DNA from 3 places in the Vibrio neonatus genome. Region 1 is predicted to be linked to each of the others. Evidence: riboswitches for the same ligand, from Rfam matches in the RefSeq annotation. Region 1 holds a riboswitch; each other region holds the start of a gene.
The links. A riboswitch is a leader RNA that binds a small molecule or an ion and turns the genes downstream of it on or off. The one in region 1 is predicted to bind thiamine pyrophosphate.
Positions count from the first base shown of each region.

Region 1 (5,612 bases):
TGCGGGAATAGCAGTCAAATAAAAGTAGTAGTCGTCAATCATAATAATATCTCAATAATAAGCAGAGAATAAATGAGCTAATCAAAGACGTCATAACAATCTATTTAATATATGCATCACGACGTTGATGAAGAACTTTGAATTTATATAGAAGGGAAATTTAATTAACCAGATCTTATATTAATAGAACCTAAAAAATATAAAGCGAACCCAAGTCATAAAAACCAAAAACATCCTTTCACACACGAAAACCGCCGTTTCACCAGCGGGAAAGTGCGGGGTCAGGTCTTGAAATTTGCAGCTGATTTAAGTCCTCGACATGCCTCAATGCTTGATCTACTGGGCATTCGATGAGTTTGAATGAAAGAAAACTTTCATATGGGTGCAATCGTTTTTTGTTGCATCGCTGATAGATTCATCACAACTTTGATATTCATCATATGAATCAATTAGCATTGGGTGCTGAAACAATAGTATTTTGAATGACAGACAAAGAATTTAAATCACAATTAAAATTATAGGGATATCAATGAAATACATAACTAAAGTTGGCGTAGGGATCGGTGCGCTTTTTGCCATTTCTAACCTAGCGCATGCCAGCAATTATTATGCAGATGGACGTACAACCGCTATGGGTGGCACAGGAGTGGCCTCTGGCAACTATTTATCGGCGAGTTTTATTAACCCAGCTTTGCTGGCAAATAGTAAAGAAAGCGATAGCTTTGGTATTTTGCTTCCTTCTATTGGCGTGAGAGCCTTGGATCAAGATGACACTTTATCTGATATCAACGACTTGCAAGATAACGTAGATAACCTTAACGAAAACAGTAACCAAGAGGATATCGACAAGTTCGCCGATACTTTTAATGCTGTTGCTGAGAATGCGCCAGTGTTTGCAGAAGCAAGTGTTGGGATTGCGGTGGCGATTCCTTTTGAGACGGTATCTGTGGCTCTGTTTAGTCAAAACTACGTGAACGTGGTTTCTATGGTGGATGCAGAACCAATTAATAGCTCAGATTGGGCTACCATCGAGCAAGCATACCGTAGCGCCGAAGCATCAGTAATTGGCGTGGGCGTTATGGATATTGGCGTGACGCTGGCAAAACAATTCTCGTTTGACGAGCATCGCGTGTCGGTTGGTTTCTCACCAAAGTTTCAGCAGCTACATAGCTACTATTCAAAAAGCAGCTTAGATGATTTTGAATTGAGTGATTACGATGACTCAAAGAACACTGAGAACGTGTTTAATTTAGATGTTGGCTTTTTATATCAGTGGCATGCGTTGTCTGTCGGTCTTAGTGCTAAGAACCTGATCAGCAATGAGATTGAAACTGCGCCAATATCGGGCACTTCACACACCTATCAAGTTGACCCAAACATTGCGATGGGTGTGGCTTACCAACTTGAGTATTTCACGGTTGCGGTTGATGGTGATTTGAATAAGCAAACAAGGTTTAAACACATTACCACCGATGATACTCAGTTTATACGCGCTGGCGTAGAAGGGAACCTATTTAACTGGGCTCAGCTTCGCGTAGGTTATGAGCATGATTTAGAAGGAAACTTTAAAGACAGCATTACCGCTGGTATTGGTCTAAGTCCGTTTGATGTTGTGCATATTGATATTGCAGGCTCTTATGCGGATGAAACTCAGGCGGGTATTGGTCTGAACTTGTCGTTAACGTTGTAATAAAAGACGGATCCCCAGTGATGATTTGTCACTGGGGATGAATTATGGGTGTTTAATTTAAATTAGCTTTTGGCTGCAAATTTCAAGACCTGACCCCAGGGTGGTAGAGTTCGGAGCCGGAGTCTAGGAACTCTTGGGATTTTTGGCGCATTCCTTCGAGCGGGTTGTCGAGCATTTTGATTTCTAGAGCGGAATCTAGGGCAACTTGTTTGAAGTCTTTAGCATATTCACGCACTTCTTGTGAAATCTTCATTGAGCAGAATTTAGGGCCGCACATTGAGCAGAAATGAGCGACTTTTCCAGATTCTTGTGGAAGCGTTTCATCGTGAAAAGAGCGAGCTGTTTCAGGATCTAATGAAAGATTAAATTGGTCTTCCCAACGGAACTCAAAGCGTGCTTTTGATAAGGCATTATCACGAATTTGCGCGCCTGGATGACCTTTGGCAAGGTCGGCTGCGTGCGCGGCTAATTTGTAGGTAATAAGCCCCGTTTTTACGTCTTCTTTATTCGGTAAGCCTAAATGCTCTTTGGGCGTGACATAGCAAAGCATTGCACAGCCATACCAACCAATTAATGCCGCTCCAATGCCCGACGTAATGTGGTCATAACCCGGTGCAATATCGGTGGTTAAAGGGCCAAGCGTATAAAATGGCGCTTCATGGCAATGCTCTAATTGCTCTTGCATGTTTTCTTTGATCATATGCATCGGGATATGCCCCGGGCCTTCGATGATCACCTGCACGTCATATTCCCACGCTACTTTGGTGAGCTCGCCTAGTGTGCGCAGTTCGGCAAATTGCGCTTCATCATTGGCATCGGCGATTGAACCTGGGCGAAGTCCGTCTCCTAGAGATAAGCTAACATCGTATTTGGCACAGATTTCACAGATTTCACGAAAATGAGTATATAAGAAGCTTTCTTGATGATGGGCCAGACACCACTTAGCAATAATAGAACCGCCGCGCGAAACAATGCCCGTGACACGTTTGGCGGTCATTGGCACGTGGCGCAGCAACAAACCGGCATGAATCGTAAAGTAATCAACGCCTTGTTCTGCCTGCTCAATCAAAGTATCACGCATCACTTCCCAGTTGAGGTTTTCGGCGACGCCGTTTACTTTTTCCAACGCTTGATACATAGGAACGGTACCTATCGGCACTGGGCTATTACGCAAAATCCATTCGCGCGTTTCATGAATATTTCGGCCTGTAGACAAATCCATCACCGTATCTGCGCCCCAGCGGGTAGACCACACCAGCTTTTCAACTTCTTCCTCGATAGATGAACTTACCGAAGAGTTACCGATATTGGCGTTCACCTTAACCAAGAAGTTACGACCAATGATCATAGGCTCTGCTTCTGGGTGGTTGATGTTGGACGGAATAATGGCGCGTCCTTCTGCTACTTCTCGGCGCACAAACTCGGGGGTGATCTCTTTAGGCAAGTTTGCCCCAAAATGTTGCCCTGCATGTTGATGATTTAGCTGCTCGTCAGCAAATTTTTGACGCCCCATATTTTCACGAATCGCAATATACTCCATTTCTGGTGTGATAATGCCTTGACGAGCGTAGTGCAGTTGGGTGACGCAATTGCCCGCTTTTGCTTGGCGGACTTTAGGAAGGTTTCCATAGCGAAGCTCATCTAAGGTGTCATCTTCTAAACGAGTTTTGGTGTAGCTGGAGCTTACACCATCAAGATATTCGGTATCTTGACGCTGGGTTATCCATTGCTCTCTCAGTTTTGGCAAGCCGTTATATAAATCAATAGTGTGCTCAGGGTCGGTGTACACCCCCGAGGTATCATAAACGTGAATAGGCTCGTTGGTTTGATAGATAGGGGATTCTTTACTTCCGCCTACCAAACTATCGGCTAGGGAAATTTCACGCACTGGCACTTGTATCGCCGCGTGTGAACCTTGAATGTAGCGTTTATTTGAATTGGGGTAGGGCTGTACAGACAGTGAATCAATAAATCGTTTCGCTTCTAGCCTAGATTGTTTACGGTTCGACATAGCATTTTCCAATAATTAAAGGTAATAACACCAATTGCAGTCGTTAATTAATCAGTCTAGCGGGTCAAAACTCATGACAGTGACACTGTGAATTTTGATTTTAAAACAACGAGTTACTCTAAAATCTAGCGTTACTATCAAGCGTTTACTCTATGCTATTTCTGATCATTTAATCATAGTGATTGGTATAAAATGCTTGGCGGATTTGACGCAACAAGAAAGAACACAGCTTAGATAAAGTTGTGATCTGGGGATAGAGATCTGGGTTGATAAAATCTCTACTCTTGTTCCCTTCGCAGGTATTAGCCTGATCAGGTTCAACGGATCCCGAGTTAACGGTCTCAGCCTTATGGCACTCCGACAAGTGATTTGTAGTATACGAGTCTTATTGAGTGAATGAAAGATGCACCATTAAAGGAAATTAAGTGCATATAAATTGCACGAGGAGAGAGTCAATTAGAATAGGAAGACGCAGATAAACTCTTGTAAAGAAAACGAGAAATCACTCAGTACCCTAATGGTGCATAAAAAACCCGAGAACCTAGTTAGCTCTCGGGTTTTCTTCTTACGGGGTATCCGTTTTGCTGTGTCTCGCACTAGTTAAGTTCGTTTTTTAAAGCATCGCTATTACGCTAGCTCCAATGTTTTTGAGCTAAGACGATTCATATAACCGTTTACCGCAAAAGCAAGTCCGCCAACCACTATCGCCCACAACCAAAGAGGCAAAATGCCGATGGATAATGCATAGCCAATAGCGGTTGCACTAATCACACCAATGAAGCCTGGAATTAAGAAACTATGGTTGAGAATATATTTACCTATCCGAGTTGTTCCTGAACGGTCAAAGGTGATGGCGGCTAGATCGGATGGGTAAAATGGGAAAAAGTAGTAAGCGTAACAAGCGGGTAGCACGCCAATAAGCACTTCGGCTGGGATCCCTAACGCAAAGCCAAGCGGCAACATGATGGTGAGCACGGCCGCTTGACTCTTCAAAAACACAGATGATGCATACATCGCAATGGCAAAGGTCCACGGATGTGTTTGCACGATATCTTCAACCAAACCAATGATATATGGTTTATTGTGCGCAATGATGGTGTCACTCATCCAGGCAATACCAAAGATGATGATGACCGCACTCATTCCTGCGATAAAGACGTTAGTTTTTACGATTTTTTTCGGGTCAACATTGGTCGTAAGCAAAATGATAGCACCTACTGACAACATCAAAAATTGGAGCGCAGTCGAGGTGCTGACTCCTTTTGGTAGCAAGCCAATATCTTTACCAAACATCGCAATACAAATTACAGTGAGGATACCAAGCAAGAATACGGTTAAGCCTCGTTTTGCTTGTTTGTCTTCTTGTGCCCCATTGGTGTGGGTGCTTGTTTCACTGGTATCGATAAGTTGCGCTTTAAATTGAGGATCTTTACAACGCTCTAAAAACTCAGGGTCTTCGCTAAGATCTTTACCGCGTTTAAGGCTCCAAGTGGCGGCTAAAAGCACGCCTGTAAGCGTTGCAGGAATAGTGACTAGCAATACCTGACCTAAGGTAATATCCAGATTATTACTTGCCGCAGTTGCCATAACTACCGCTGCCGCCGCCGCAATAGGGCTAGCAGTAATGCCCATTTGAGAGGCGACGGTTGAGATAGCCATCGGTCTTTCGGGGCGAATACCACGCTTTATACTAACATCGTATATTACAGGTAATAGAGGGTAGACGGAGTGACCTGTGCCGACCAATACCGTTAAGAAATAGGTACATAACGGCCCTAAAAAGACTACTTTTGAAGGGTGTTTCCTTAGCAGTATCTCAGCATATTTAACCAATAATTTGAGGCCGCCAGTGGCTTCAAGTGTGGCGGATGCGGCAACCACAGCAAGGATGATCAGCATGACTCCGATAGG
Region 1 covers NZ_AP024885.1:850,996-856,607, forward strand. The annotation lists gene OCU38_RS03990 (sulfite exporter TauE/SafE family protein) at 1-42, opposite strand, end outside; gene OCU38_RS03995 (conjugal transfer protein TraF) at 530-1,690, shown strand; gene thiC (phosphomethylpyrimidine synthase ThiC) at 1,773-3,701, opposite strand; TPP riboswitch at 3,973-4,071, opposite strand; gene OCU38_RS04005 (anaerobic C4-dicarboxylate transporter) at 4,329-5,612, opposite strand, start outside.

Region 2 (5,612 bases), on a different replicon from region 1:
TGTTTGCATCAAAGTTAAAAACACATTCAATGAATTTAGATCGGTAATTCTCATCCTGTCGCCATCAATTCCTTTTAGGATTAAGAGTAGCAAAAAATCAATGGCAAAAAAGCAATAGAATCAATAAGTTTATAATATGCAGTTAGTTTGATTAATCGTAATTGCAGTGCTGCTCCTGCATTACAAAGTCAGGCGAGTAATAAAGTCCAATATTTTGTCAAAACACGGCCCAAGATCCCGCTCATCTTCCGCATAACAATACAGACCTTGGGTTTGATCGGCTTGAAAATGCAGTTGCGGGTAGAGTTGTGCATCATAGCCATTAGCACTGCTCATCCGAGTGTCATTTGCCATTCGGTAGAGCATATCTTCGCCGGTGCCGACGTTACTGCCGTTGATGTCCATCGAGTAGGTGAGTGAACTGCCAAGGCCTAAAGTGAAAATATAAATGTCATCGGCTCGCGCGGCATACGCCATTTTTTCCGGTAAATCCCGTGATATACCGCGAATTAAGTTATGGAACTCGGTTTTATGAGAACTGCTGGAGTACGTATTTTCATTGTAAGGTTGGTTGCCCGCTCTAGGGCCGCCTAGGAGAGAGAATGAGGCATAACTGTCATCGGATAAAATATTCACATAACGATAAATTTCTTCAGAGTTGTAGTTACTTGGATATTGGGTGACCCATCTATGTTGGTAATTGCTCCAAATATTGTAACTAATACGAGTGGCCATTTCGCTGGCACTCCATAAGCCTCTTGCCGCTGACCCTGTTGTAGAAATAGAAGCAAAATTATCGACGCCATCTATATCAAAATTGGCGCTAAAGGTATTAGGTGCGCCGTCGGTAAACAGCACGATGACTTTTAAATTGGCAGGCAGCGCCGCCCCGGTGACACTGAATTGACCGTAGCCTTTGTAAAAACCTTCTGCGGTATTGGTGTAGTTATAGTCATAGGTCATGTCGTCGATGGCTTGTTCTACTGCGCTAGCATCGTACTGACGAACGTCGGGATCAAATGGCACTACGGTTTGTGCGCCATAACCATATTTGGTTACGGCAACTCGGTCATAGGCAGGGTTAAAGTGCGATAAGAACTCTTTAGAGCGGGTTTTGACCGTATCAAACACGCCACTTAATGAGCTAGAGTTGTCCACAATCAAAGAGATATCCACGGTGCGACGGGTGGTTTGGGATTCTGCGGTAAGTGTCCAAGTGTCAATACCTACCAGCTTAGCTAAAATTGTGGGCATATCGGCTTGTCCAATGAGATCGATAGTGACTTTTCCCCATTCATCGACGCTAAAATTCCATGATTTTATAAAGGCTGAGGTATCTAAATAACCACTAGGAAAATTGACCTGAAAATAGCGCTGAGCGGCGTTTTTCGCCGCATCTTCACCCAAAGATGACACTCGTGCGGCGGCAATTCCGGCAGCATCAACCGCTGCAAATAATTTAGTTTTTGCAATATAAGCACGGCCAGTGTCTATGGTGAAAGCCGCCAGAATTATCATAAAAGGAAGCGCGATTACCATAAATAACGAGATGGCGCCTTTCTGGTTAGTTGGGGTCTTTATCCAACGCTTATACATTTTGCTTCCTTGCATTATAAGTACGTACGCTCACTGATGATGAAATCATTGCTGAGTAAAAAACTAGAAATAGGGGTATAGCGGTAGTACACCTCGACAATATAGGTGGACTCGCCATCTTGGATGACTGAGGTTTGTGCGTTATCGATGGTGACGGTCGGGAAGTTATCTATTTTTATCTGCGCGTCATTATCGGGCAGGTTACATTCTTTAATATCATCCTCATTGTCGTCATCAATATTGACGTTACTCCACGAGGGGCAGTTGGCCCATATCGCGCTGGTGGCAGAAATGGCCGAATCCATCCACTTTACTTGTCTAGAGATGTAAATAAATTCCCCTTCATCGTTGTCTCGTCTAGACACTTGATTGATGATAATGGTGCCATCGTGAGGCATATCCAGCGGGGTCGCACTGTTGGCGATGATGTCCATTACTGTTTCTACGGTGTAGCTACTGGCGCGCGAGATCAGGCTTGCACCTTCTCGACTCAGGTTAAGCATAATATTCTTGGCTTGTAGAATGAGCGTGAACTCAAAAATAGTCATTAATAACAACAGCAGCACAGGGGTGACTAAGGTCATTTCAACGGCGGCTAATCCAGCTTGCTTTCTAAAGAATCGTGTCTGCATGTTTTATACTTGCTCGTTAAATTCTTCGTTTTTCATCGTGGCACTGACGGTAAATTTATATGTACCATCAGTCAGGATCGGGATAATGAGCGGGCTAAGACTGTGCCACTCACAGTCGAGATGGATAGACACCAATTGTCCTGGAGAGCCAAAACCAGACACACTGTGCCCATCAACGTCTTCAACGCGAATATCTTTGATATCCATCACTTTTTCTAATATGCCAATGGATGAATGCTCAATGACGGTAAGGACAGCGTTTTCTCGCAAAGGATTGTCTTGGTCTGGATCGGAATCTGTTCTACCGGTAATGGCGTAACGAGCCCCTTCACGAACCGCATGTTGCATAGTGAGTTTGACGTAGCCAAATAGAGCAAAATCGACAATGGTAAACAACAGTAGGAAAAATAAGCTAAAAACAACAGAAAACTCGACAAGGGAGATGCCAGCTTGTTTGTTTCTCGGTTTTGTGAGAGAGGGGGAAACCCGTAATAACTTCAAAATGCACCAAACTTCCATGTTGGGACAAAAATACTGCAAATCCTTAATATTTAAGGGGGTAAATTTGTTGTTTTGTTAATATATGTAAGTGTTAATGCTGAAACCGTAACAAATTGTATTTTTTATTGCTAGAGAGCTTCTATTCGTTTGCTGAATATGTGATCAGGCTCACCATGTTGTAGTGAATGTGATATTGAGGCAATTTTTTCCTTAAAATATTAAGCAATTATCTCATGTAAGGAGTAGAAGGTACTGCAAGTGTTGACTTGTCGATGTTGTGCGCACTTGGCAACACGGCGAAAAATACCAACGTTTGCTCCATATACCTAACGTTCACTCATCAATGACAATCATTTTTTATTTGTGTATTGGTTAGTGGTATTTGTGGGTATCTGTTTTATTTCTGTTGAGTTTGAGTATACGAAGGTATGTCCAGATTTAGCATTTACTGTCAAGGCTCTGAATTTCTTCCTTTTCTGGTTCCCTCACCATAGGGACTCTGATAGTATCGCTGCATCGTATTAGTCGGGGAGCCAATAGGCTGAGATCGCAATAGCGAACCCGTTGAACCTGATTCAGTTAGTGCTGACGTAGGGAACTAATCGCCATTCTAGCTATAGATCTCAACTTTTCTAGCGCAGTAGGCATTGGTTTCGTTCGTCTAACGAAAAGGAAATGTCTTCGTGTCTCAAACAAATAAAACACCTATTGTCCTTACTATTGCTGGCTCTGACAGTGGTGGCGGTGCAGGTATTCAAGCCGATATTAAAGCCATCTCTGCCACAGGAAGTTACGCCTGTTCGGTGATTACCGCGTTAACTGCGCAAAACACTCAAGGTGTGAGTGGTATCTTGCCGATTTCTGCCGAGTTTATTGAACAACAGCTGGATGCGGTATTTACCGATTTAGACGTGGTTGCGGTAAAAGTGGGTATGTTAGCTGAAGCGGCGTTGATTGAAGCTGTGGTGAAAAAGCTAAAACAATACCAACCTAAATACTTGGTAGTTGATCCTGTGATGGTAGCGACGAGCGGAGATTTGTTGCTGCAACAATCGGCCATTGCAACTCTAAAGACTAAGTTACTGCCACTTGCTGATGTGATCACGCCTAATTTGCCCGAAGCGGCCACCTTGTTAAATCAAGAGTTACCGACGACTGAATTGCAGATGAAGGCGATGATAGAAGATCTGCGGGCGTTAGATTGCAAAGCGGTGTTGCTAAAAGGCGGTCACTTAGAAAGTGAAGCCACCAGCACTGATTTGCTCATTACTGCAGATAAAGTAGACACTTTTACCGTAGAGCGCATTAATACACAAAACACCCACGGTACGGGCTGCACTTTGTCATCGGCGATCGCTTCGTACTTGGCGCAAACAGGGGACTTACTTGAGTCGGTTTCGTTAGGGAAAGAATATATTTCTAACGCAATTGCGCATGCAGATGAACTTCATATTGGTAAAGGACACGGTCCTGTACATCACTTCTACGCACTAAACACTAAGTAATCGACTCATGCAAAGTCATCCTTCTCAAGATGGTGTTCATCCGGTTGTTGAATCGAACGCACAAGGCATAGTGATTAATAATGGCAGTTTGCAGTTCGCTGATGCCGATGCTCCGTTATTTAGCCAGCTCAATTTGACCTTTCAACAAAGCAGTTGGAGCAGTGTGCTCGGAAAAAGTGGCTGTGGCAAAACCAGTCTGTTGCGCCTTATGGCGGGATTGTTACCTGACAGCGTACATTGGAGCGGTACTATCCACAGCAGTTTTGCCAATCCGTTGTCAGAGTCCATCGCTTATATGGCGCAACAAGACTTATTGATGCCGTGGCTGACGGTGATAGATAACGTCTGCTTTAGTGACCGATTCGCTTCTACAAAACTGACCAAACCACAACAGGCACAACGAAAACAGCAAGCCAGTGCTTTGCTAGATAAATTGGGTTTGTCTGGACAAGAGCAGGTGTACCCAAGGCAACTATCCGGCGGCATGAAGCAGCGCGTGGCCCTTGCGCGCACACTAATGCAAGACAAGCCCATCGTTCTGATGGACGAACCATTTTCGGCGCTAGATGCGGTAACGCGCTATCGCTTGCAAGATCTGGCCTGCGAAATGTTAGCGGGAAAAACCGTGGTGCTTATTACCCACGACCCTCAAGAAGCGCTTCGTTTGAGCGACCGCATTTATCTGATGCAATCCTCTGAAAATGTAGAAACCGTTGCCGTCCCTGTTGGGGATGCTCCTCGTCTTATTAGCGCGGAAATGGCGCAGCTGCAACAAAGCATTATTGAGCAATTAGGAGGCCGAGGTGAGTAAACCTGTCGTGGTTCAGCAAGGCTTAACCAGTCGCGTGAAAGCCAATTCATCTATGGTATTTCGCTTAGTGGTTTCGTGCTTAGTGGTGCTGGGCATTTGGCAAGCCGTGGTAACGTTTTTTGATTTACCTAGCTTTATTTTGCCCGAGCCGGTGGCGGTATTTAACCGCTTAGGCACCCGCAGTGATGTGTTGTGGCAACACACCATTATCACTTCCCAAGAAATCATCTTAGGTTTGATTTTGGGGTTAAGTATGGGGCTGATGTTTGCGTTGCAAATGTTGTTGTTTGAGCCTTTGCGCCGTTGGTTGTTGCCTATTTTGATTGCCTCACAAGCTATTCCTGTATTTGCCATTGCACCCATTTTGATGCTGTGGTTTGGCTATGGCATTGCCTCAAAAGTGGTGATGGCGGCGCTGATTATCTTTTTTCCAGTCACTACCTGTTGTTACGATGGATTGCGTAATACGCCCAAAGGGTACCTTGATTTAAGCAAAACTATGGGCGCCTCTCGCTGGCAACAACTGACTCAAGTAAGACTGCCTGCAGCAATGCCTGCATTAGCGTC
Region 2 covers NZ_AP024886.1:840,768-846,379, reverse strand. The annotation lists gene OCU38_RS16095 (LysR family transcriptional regulator) at 1-54, opposite strand, end outside; gene OCU38_RS16090 (pilus assembly protein) at 181-1,596, opposite strand; gene OCU38_RS16085 (TadE/TadG family type IV pilus assembly protein) at 1,611-2,228, opposite strand; gene OCU38_RS16080 (TadE/TadG family type IV pilus assembly protein) at 2,232-2,729, opposite strand; TPP riboswitch at 3,246-3,343, shown strand; gene thiD (bifunctional hydroxymethylpyrimidine kinase/phosphomethylpyrimidine kinase) at 3,413-4,234, shown strand; gene OCU38_RS16070 (ABC transporter ATP-binding protein) at 4,242-5,045, shown strand; gene OCU38_RS16065 (ABC transporter permease) at 5,080-5,612, shown strand, end outside.
Region 2: another riboswitch for thiamine pyrophosphate. It lies ahead of thiD (bifunctional hydroxymethylpyrimidine kinase/phosphomethylpyrimidine kinase); the one in region 1 lies ahead of thiC (phosphomethylpyrimidine synthase ThiC).

Region 3 (5,612 bases), 910 kb from region 1:
GGAACGAGTAGTAATCCAACTCAAGCCTATGTCATGTAATAACTGATAGAGCGCCGACTTTTTATATGATGTACTGAAATTGCTTTCTATATAGAGCCCAATGTCTTTTGCTTGAAGGCGACCGCCACTCTCATTTACGGCATATTCGATAACATACTCTTTGAGTTGTGATTTTTGCTCGTCTGTTAGGCGATGAGGTCTACCAGTGTGTGGTTTCTCTTGAAGTCCTTCAAGACCATTGTCGAGATATGCTTTGACCCATTTATTGACGCTTACTCTGCTAACTTTAAGGTACTTAGCTATTTGAGTGCGACTTTTACCGTCAACAAAATGAGAAACGGCTAAATAACGCATTCTAAGTCGAGCGTTGGATGTGGAATTAATCAGACTCGGAAAATCATGCTTCATAAGGACTCCTTTAAGAGTCCATTATTAGATCATAAAATTAACGGAATTGGTATCACTATCTTGCCTCAAATGGAATTTAAGGATGTCTTTCCTTTAGTTACTATATTGATGCCTATTTATCTTTATGCCACTTCAGAGCCTCTTCTAGAGACTCTATATCCGTATTTGATCGTGTGTATGAACAATATTTTTCAAGATGCGAATTTCTCTTTCTTATTACGATTATTGACCTAATTGCTACTATTTTCTGCAATCTAAACTTTTACATTATATCGAGTGCATATGTTTGCTATGCTAATGATCTAGATCACATTAACGTCATATAAAGTGACGCATGTAACTTTTTAAATCTAACTAGTTTTCTTGGGAGATAAGTGGCAATGGGACAGTTTGCAACCCTAGGTTTTATCGCAATAGGTGGCGCTTTTGGTGCTTGTTCACGTTATTTAATATCTGAACTTTGCGTACTTCTTTTAGGCCGAGGTTTTCCTTATGGTACGTTAACCGTAAATATTGTTGGCTCATTTATAATGGGTACGCTTATTGCGTTATTTGAAAACGAAGTGATTGCTGTAGACCCATGGCGTCAAATCGTTGGGCTTGGCTTCCTTGGTGCCTTAACTACCTTCTCAACATTCTCTATGGATAATGTTCTTATGTTCCAACAAGGTGACTATTGGAAAGCGGGTCTAAATATTCTACTCAATGTTGTGTTTAGTATCTCTGCTGCAATGATCGGTTTTCATCTTGTGTTCAAAAACTGAGTAAGTTTGCTTTGTTCTTTTGATAGTTTCTATATAATGAATCTGCTTGTCGGAGTGCTGAAGTGTTAATCACAAGAAGCTGAGACCGTGAATACGGAATCCGTAGAACCTGATACAGGATAATACCTGCGAAGGAAACAAGGTGGTCAATTCTATTTAGGTATTAAGATTTTTAACTTAGTACCACCTGCCATCAATCTATCCGACAAGCTGTGTTTATTACAGAAGGATAGGGCGATGGAATCCCCACTTACTAGCTTTATACAATCCCCCAATGCTACTCCAGCTTTTCACGCAGCGGTTGACTCTGTTATTGAGTGCGCACGTGATGCTGGTTTTACAAACCTAATTACTGAATACAAGCAAGGCGATAACTTTGCTATTAGTCTAGCTGCCCCAGAGCAATCCTATAATTTAGTTGTAGATGACAGTGAATCATCACAACAATCTATTGCCATTTACGATCAAAATAACCAACACATCGCTTCTATCACAACTTTGTTTACACAAGGCAAAGACATTGTCCGCTTAGGCAATGGCACTCAGTTTGAATGGGACTATGTGTTAGCTGAGTACTCGACAACACGCGATAGTTACATTGCTTGGTTACTGGTTTCACTTTCTCTTGGATTTACGATTGAAGATTCTGCGCTAACTTCTCGTAGTGCACAGCATGTTTCATGTGAAACATGGCCATCGGATATCCGCTATTTTCCCCGCTTAAGAAACAATAATCTCGCGACAACAGTTCGTAAACAGACGCGATGCTTTGGTCTATATCCAGTAGTAGACAGCATAGAATTAGTGGAAGAGTTAGCTACTTGTGGTGTGGAAATTTTACAGCTCAGAATAAAAGACAAAGCAGCCAGTGACGTTTCTGATGATGTAAAACGTGCTATTCAAATAGGCAAAGAACGTGGTGTTGATATCGTTATCAATGATTACTGGGGACTTGCTTTAGAGCATGGAGCATCCTGTATTCATCTAGGCCAAGAGGACTTAGCTGAGCTAGAAGATAGCAGTCTATTGGATAGCGATATCGGTTTAGGTATCTCAACTCATGGCTATTTCGAGATTATTAATGCCTTGCAGTACAAACCTTCATACCTTGCATTGGGGCATATATTCCCAACCACCACCAAAGACATGCCTTCATCTCCGCAAGGACTAATCAAACTCAAACTATACCAAGCCCTTATTTCATCTATTGGTAAGCAAAGAGGATCACTCCTACCTAGTGTTGCGATTGGTGGTATTGATTTAGCGCGTGCGCCTAAGGTGATCGATACTGGTGTTTCGAGTGTGGCAGTGGTTAGGGCTGTAACATTAGCGGATGATAAGAAGAAAGCAGTCGATCAATTTCAAGTGTTGTTTAACTCTGAACACTCAGTGGATGGAGTGACCAATGCTCACTGATAAGGAATTTGTACGTTATCAACGGCAAATAATGTTGCCTGAGATCGGAGAGCAAGGACAGCAGTCACTACTAAACGCCAAGGCGCTCATTGTTGGTTGTGGTGGTTTAGGCAGTGCTGTGGCACTGCAACTGGCAGGTGCTGGGGTAGGTAAGCTAGTTCTTTGTGATGATGACAGCGTAGAAATTAGTAACTTGCACCGACAATTAAGCTATCGCGAATCCGACCTTGGTAGCTCAAAAGCTATCTCTCTAGCTAATCAAGTTCGCCAGCTAAATTCCTCAACCAATGTACGCAGTGTTAATCGACGTATGAGCTTAGACTCCTTGCTGTTAGAAGTTAGCATGGCTGATCTGGTTGTTGACTGCAGTGACAACTTTCCTACCCGACAAGATATCAATAAGGCCTGCTTTTCTAATACCACGCCGTTAGTTTCTGGTGCTGCTATAGGTTGGGATGGTCAGCTTGCGTATTTTGATTATCAAGGGGAGAAAGCACCTTGCTATCACTGCCTATATCCATTTACCGAATCTAACCAAGCAACCAAATGTAGTGAATCAGGTGTGATGGGACCAAACGTAAATATGATTGCGAGCTTGCAATCGATGCTTGCGATACGTGCGCTTATTGAACCTGAAACACTGAACGCGGCAGAGTTAATCGTCTTTCAAGGACGCACTATGACTCAACAGAAATTTGAAATTGCTAAAGATGACACCTGTGCCGTCTGCAATAAGGAAGTAATTGATGACTGATATTTCAATAACCATCAACGATAAGTCGATAACACTGGGTGCTGATAGTACCTTAGTCGACGTATTGGAAAACCAAGGATTGCCAACCCAAGGCTGTGCAATTGCTCTAAACAATAAAGTTGTTCCACAATCAAAATGGGACAGCATCAAGCTACAGAAGGGCGACACTCTTTCTGTATTTCGCGCGATAGCTGGAGGCTAATTATGTTGAAAATAGCAGATAAGACATTTAATTCACGACTGTTTACCGGCACGGGTAAGTACGCAAACAACCAATTAATGGCATCATCAATTACAGCTTCTGAATCCGAACTGGTGACTATGGCATTGAAGCGTGTAGACGTGTTCGACAAGCAAGATGATATTCTAGGTTCATTAAACAATATTGGCGTGAATTTATTACCCAATACTTCAGGCGCTAAGAATGCGCAAGATGCGATATTTGCCGCGCATTTAGCAAGAGAAGCCTTGCAAACGAACTGGCTTAAACTAGAGATTCATCCTGACCCTAAGTACTTGATGCCTGATCCAATCGAAACACTAAAAGCGGCAGAGCAGTTGGTGAAAGATGGCTTTGTAGTATTACCTTACTGTCATGCTGACCCTGTGTTATGCAAGCGCCTAGAAGAAGTAGGTTGCGCTGCTGTGATGCCACTTGGTGCTCCTATTGGCACCAATAAAGGATTGGCCTCAATTGATTTCTTAAAGATCATTATCGAACAAGCAAATGTTCCGGTGATTGTTGACGCAGGAATTGGCGCTCCATCTCATGCGGCGCAAGCAATGGAAATGGGCGCAGATGCCGTTTTGGTCAATACCGCGATGGCAACTGCTGGCGATCCGATTGCAATTGGTCGTGCTTTTAAGTTAGCGGTAGAAGCGGGTAGGATTGCTTACGAGTCTGGCTTAGGTGCACAACAAGTTAAAGCAATGGCATCGAGCCCTATGACTGCATTTCTTGATTCCTCATACGAGGCGAAACTATGAGTTTTGTCGACGTATTCAAATCGATAGATTGGAGTGAAAGCTACCTGTCTATTATGTCCAAAACCTCTACTGATGTAGAAAGAGCTTTGGCTAAAACGAAGTTAGATCTTGAAGACTTTAAAGCGCTCATTTCGCCTGCGGCAGAACCATACTTAGAAAACATGGCTCAGCTTTCTTACCAAAAAACGAGACAGCGTTTTGGCTCTACCATTGGTTTATATGTGCCTCTGTATCTTTCAAATCTTTGTTCTAATGATTGTACGTACTGCGGGTTCTCAATGAACAATCGCATTAAGCGTAAAACGCTGACTAAAGAAGAGATTGATTTAGAAGTTAATGTACTAAAAGCAATGAAATTCGACAGCGTACTTTTAGTCACTGGTGAGCATCAGAAAAAAGTCGGTATGGAATATTTCCGCCAAGCCGTGCCTCAGATAAAAGAACAATTTAATTATCTGGCCATGGAAGTGCAGCCTCTTGAACAAGGGCAATATGCTGAACTGAAAGGTCTTGGCTTGGATGCGGTCATGGTTTACCAAGAGACGTACAATCCATCCACGTATGCAGAGCATCACCTAAAAGGCTCAAAGACAGACTTTTACTATCGACTAGAAACTCCTGATAGATTGGCTAAAGCTGGAATAGATAAGATAGGTATTGGTGCATTAATTGGCTTAGATAACTGGCGAGTGGATAGCATGTTTGTTGCTTGTCATCTTGATTATCTAGAGAAGACATATTGGAAAACTCGCTATAGCATTTCACTGCCAAGGCTAAGACCTTGCGAGGGGGGTGTACAACCTAAGTCGATATTGAATGACAAACAGATGGTGCAATTGATTTGTGCTTATCGTCTATTCAACCAACATGTGGATATCTCTTTATCTACTCGTGAATCAGCTTCATTTAGAGACAACATCTTACCGCTAGGTGTTACTACTGTCTCGGCGGCATCTAAGACTCAGCCAGGTGGTTATGCAGTTGATATCGATGATCAAGAACTGGAGCAATTTGAAATATCAGATGAGCGAACAGCGTTAGAAGTTGAATCTGCAATTCGCAGTCGCGGTTTTGAACCGGTATGGAGAGATTGGACGTCGATTTATTCTGGTTAGTGTTTCACGTGAAACAGCAGATAAATAAAATAGCCCCTCAATAATTGGATAACCAACTATTGAGGGGCTTTGCTATTAGAGCTAGAGAGCTAGAGAGCTAGAGTTGCTTGTTGCAACCATTGCTTCACATCGCCATCAACTAGTGGTGATAAGTCATTCCACACTTTT
Region 3 covers NZ_AP024885.1:2,682,363-2,687,974, reverse strand. The annotation lists one part of gene OCU38_RS12525 (IS630 family transposase) at 1-408, opposite strand, end outside; gene crcB (fluoride efflux transporter CrcB) at 789-1,172, shown strand; TPP riboswitch at 1,213-1,326, shown strand; gene OCU38_RS12515 (thiamine phosphate synthase) at 1,410-2,588, shown strand; gene OCU38_RS12510 (HesA/MoeB/ThiF family protein) at 2,578-3,342, shown strand; gene thiS (sulfur carrier protein ThiS) at 3,335-3,544, shown strand; gene OCU38_RS12500 (thiazole synthase) at 3,547-4,329, shown strand; gene thiH (2-iminoacetate synthase ThiH) at 4,326-5,444, shown strand; gene OCU38_RS12490 (aminopeptidase P family protein) at 5,534-5,612, opposite strand, start outside.
Region 3: another riboswitch for thiamine pyrophosphate. It lies ahead of OCU38_RS12515 (thiamine phosphate synthase); the one in region 1 lies ahead of thiC (phosphomethylpyrimidine synthase ThiC).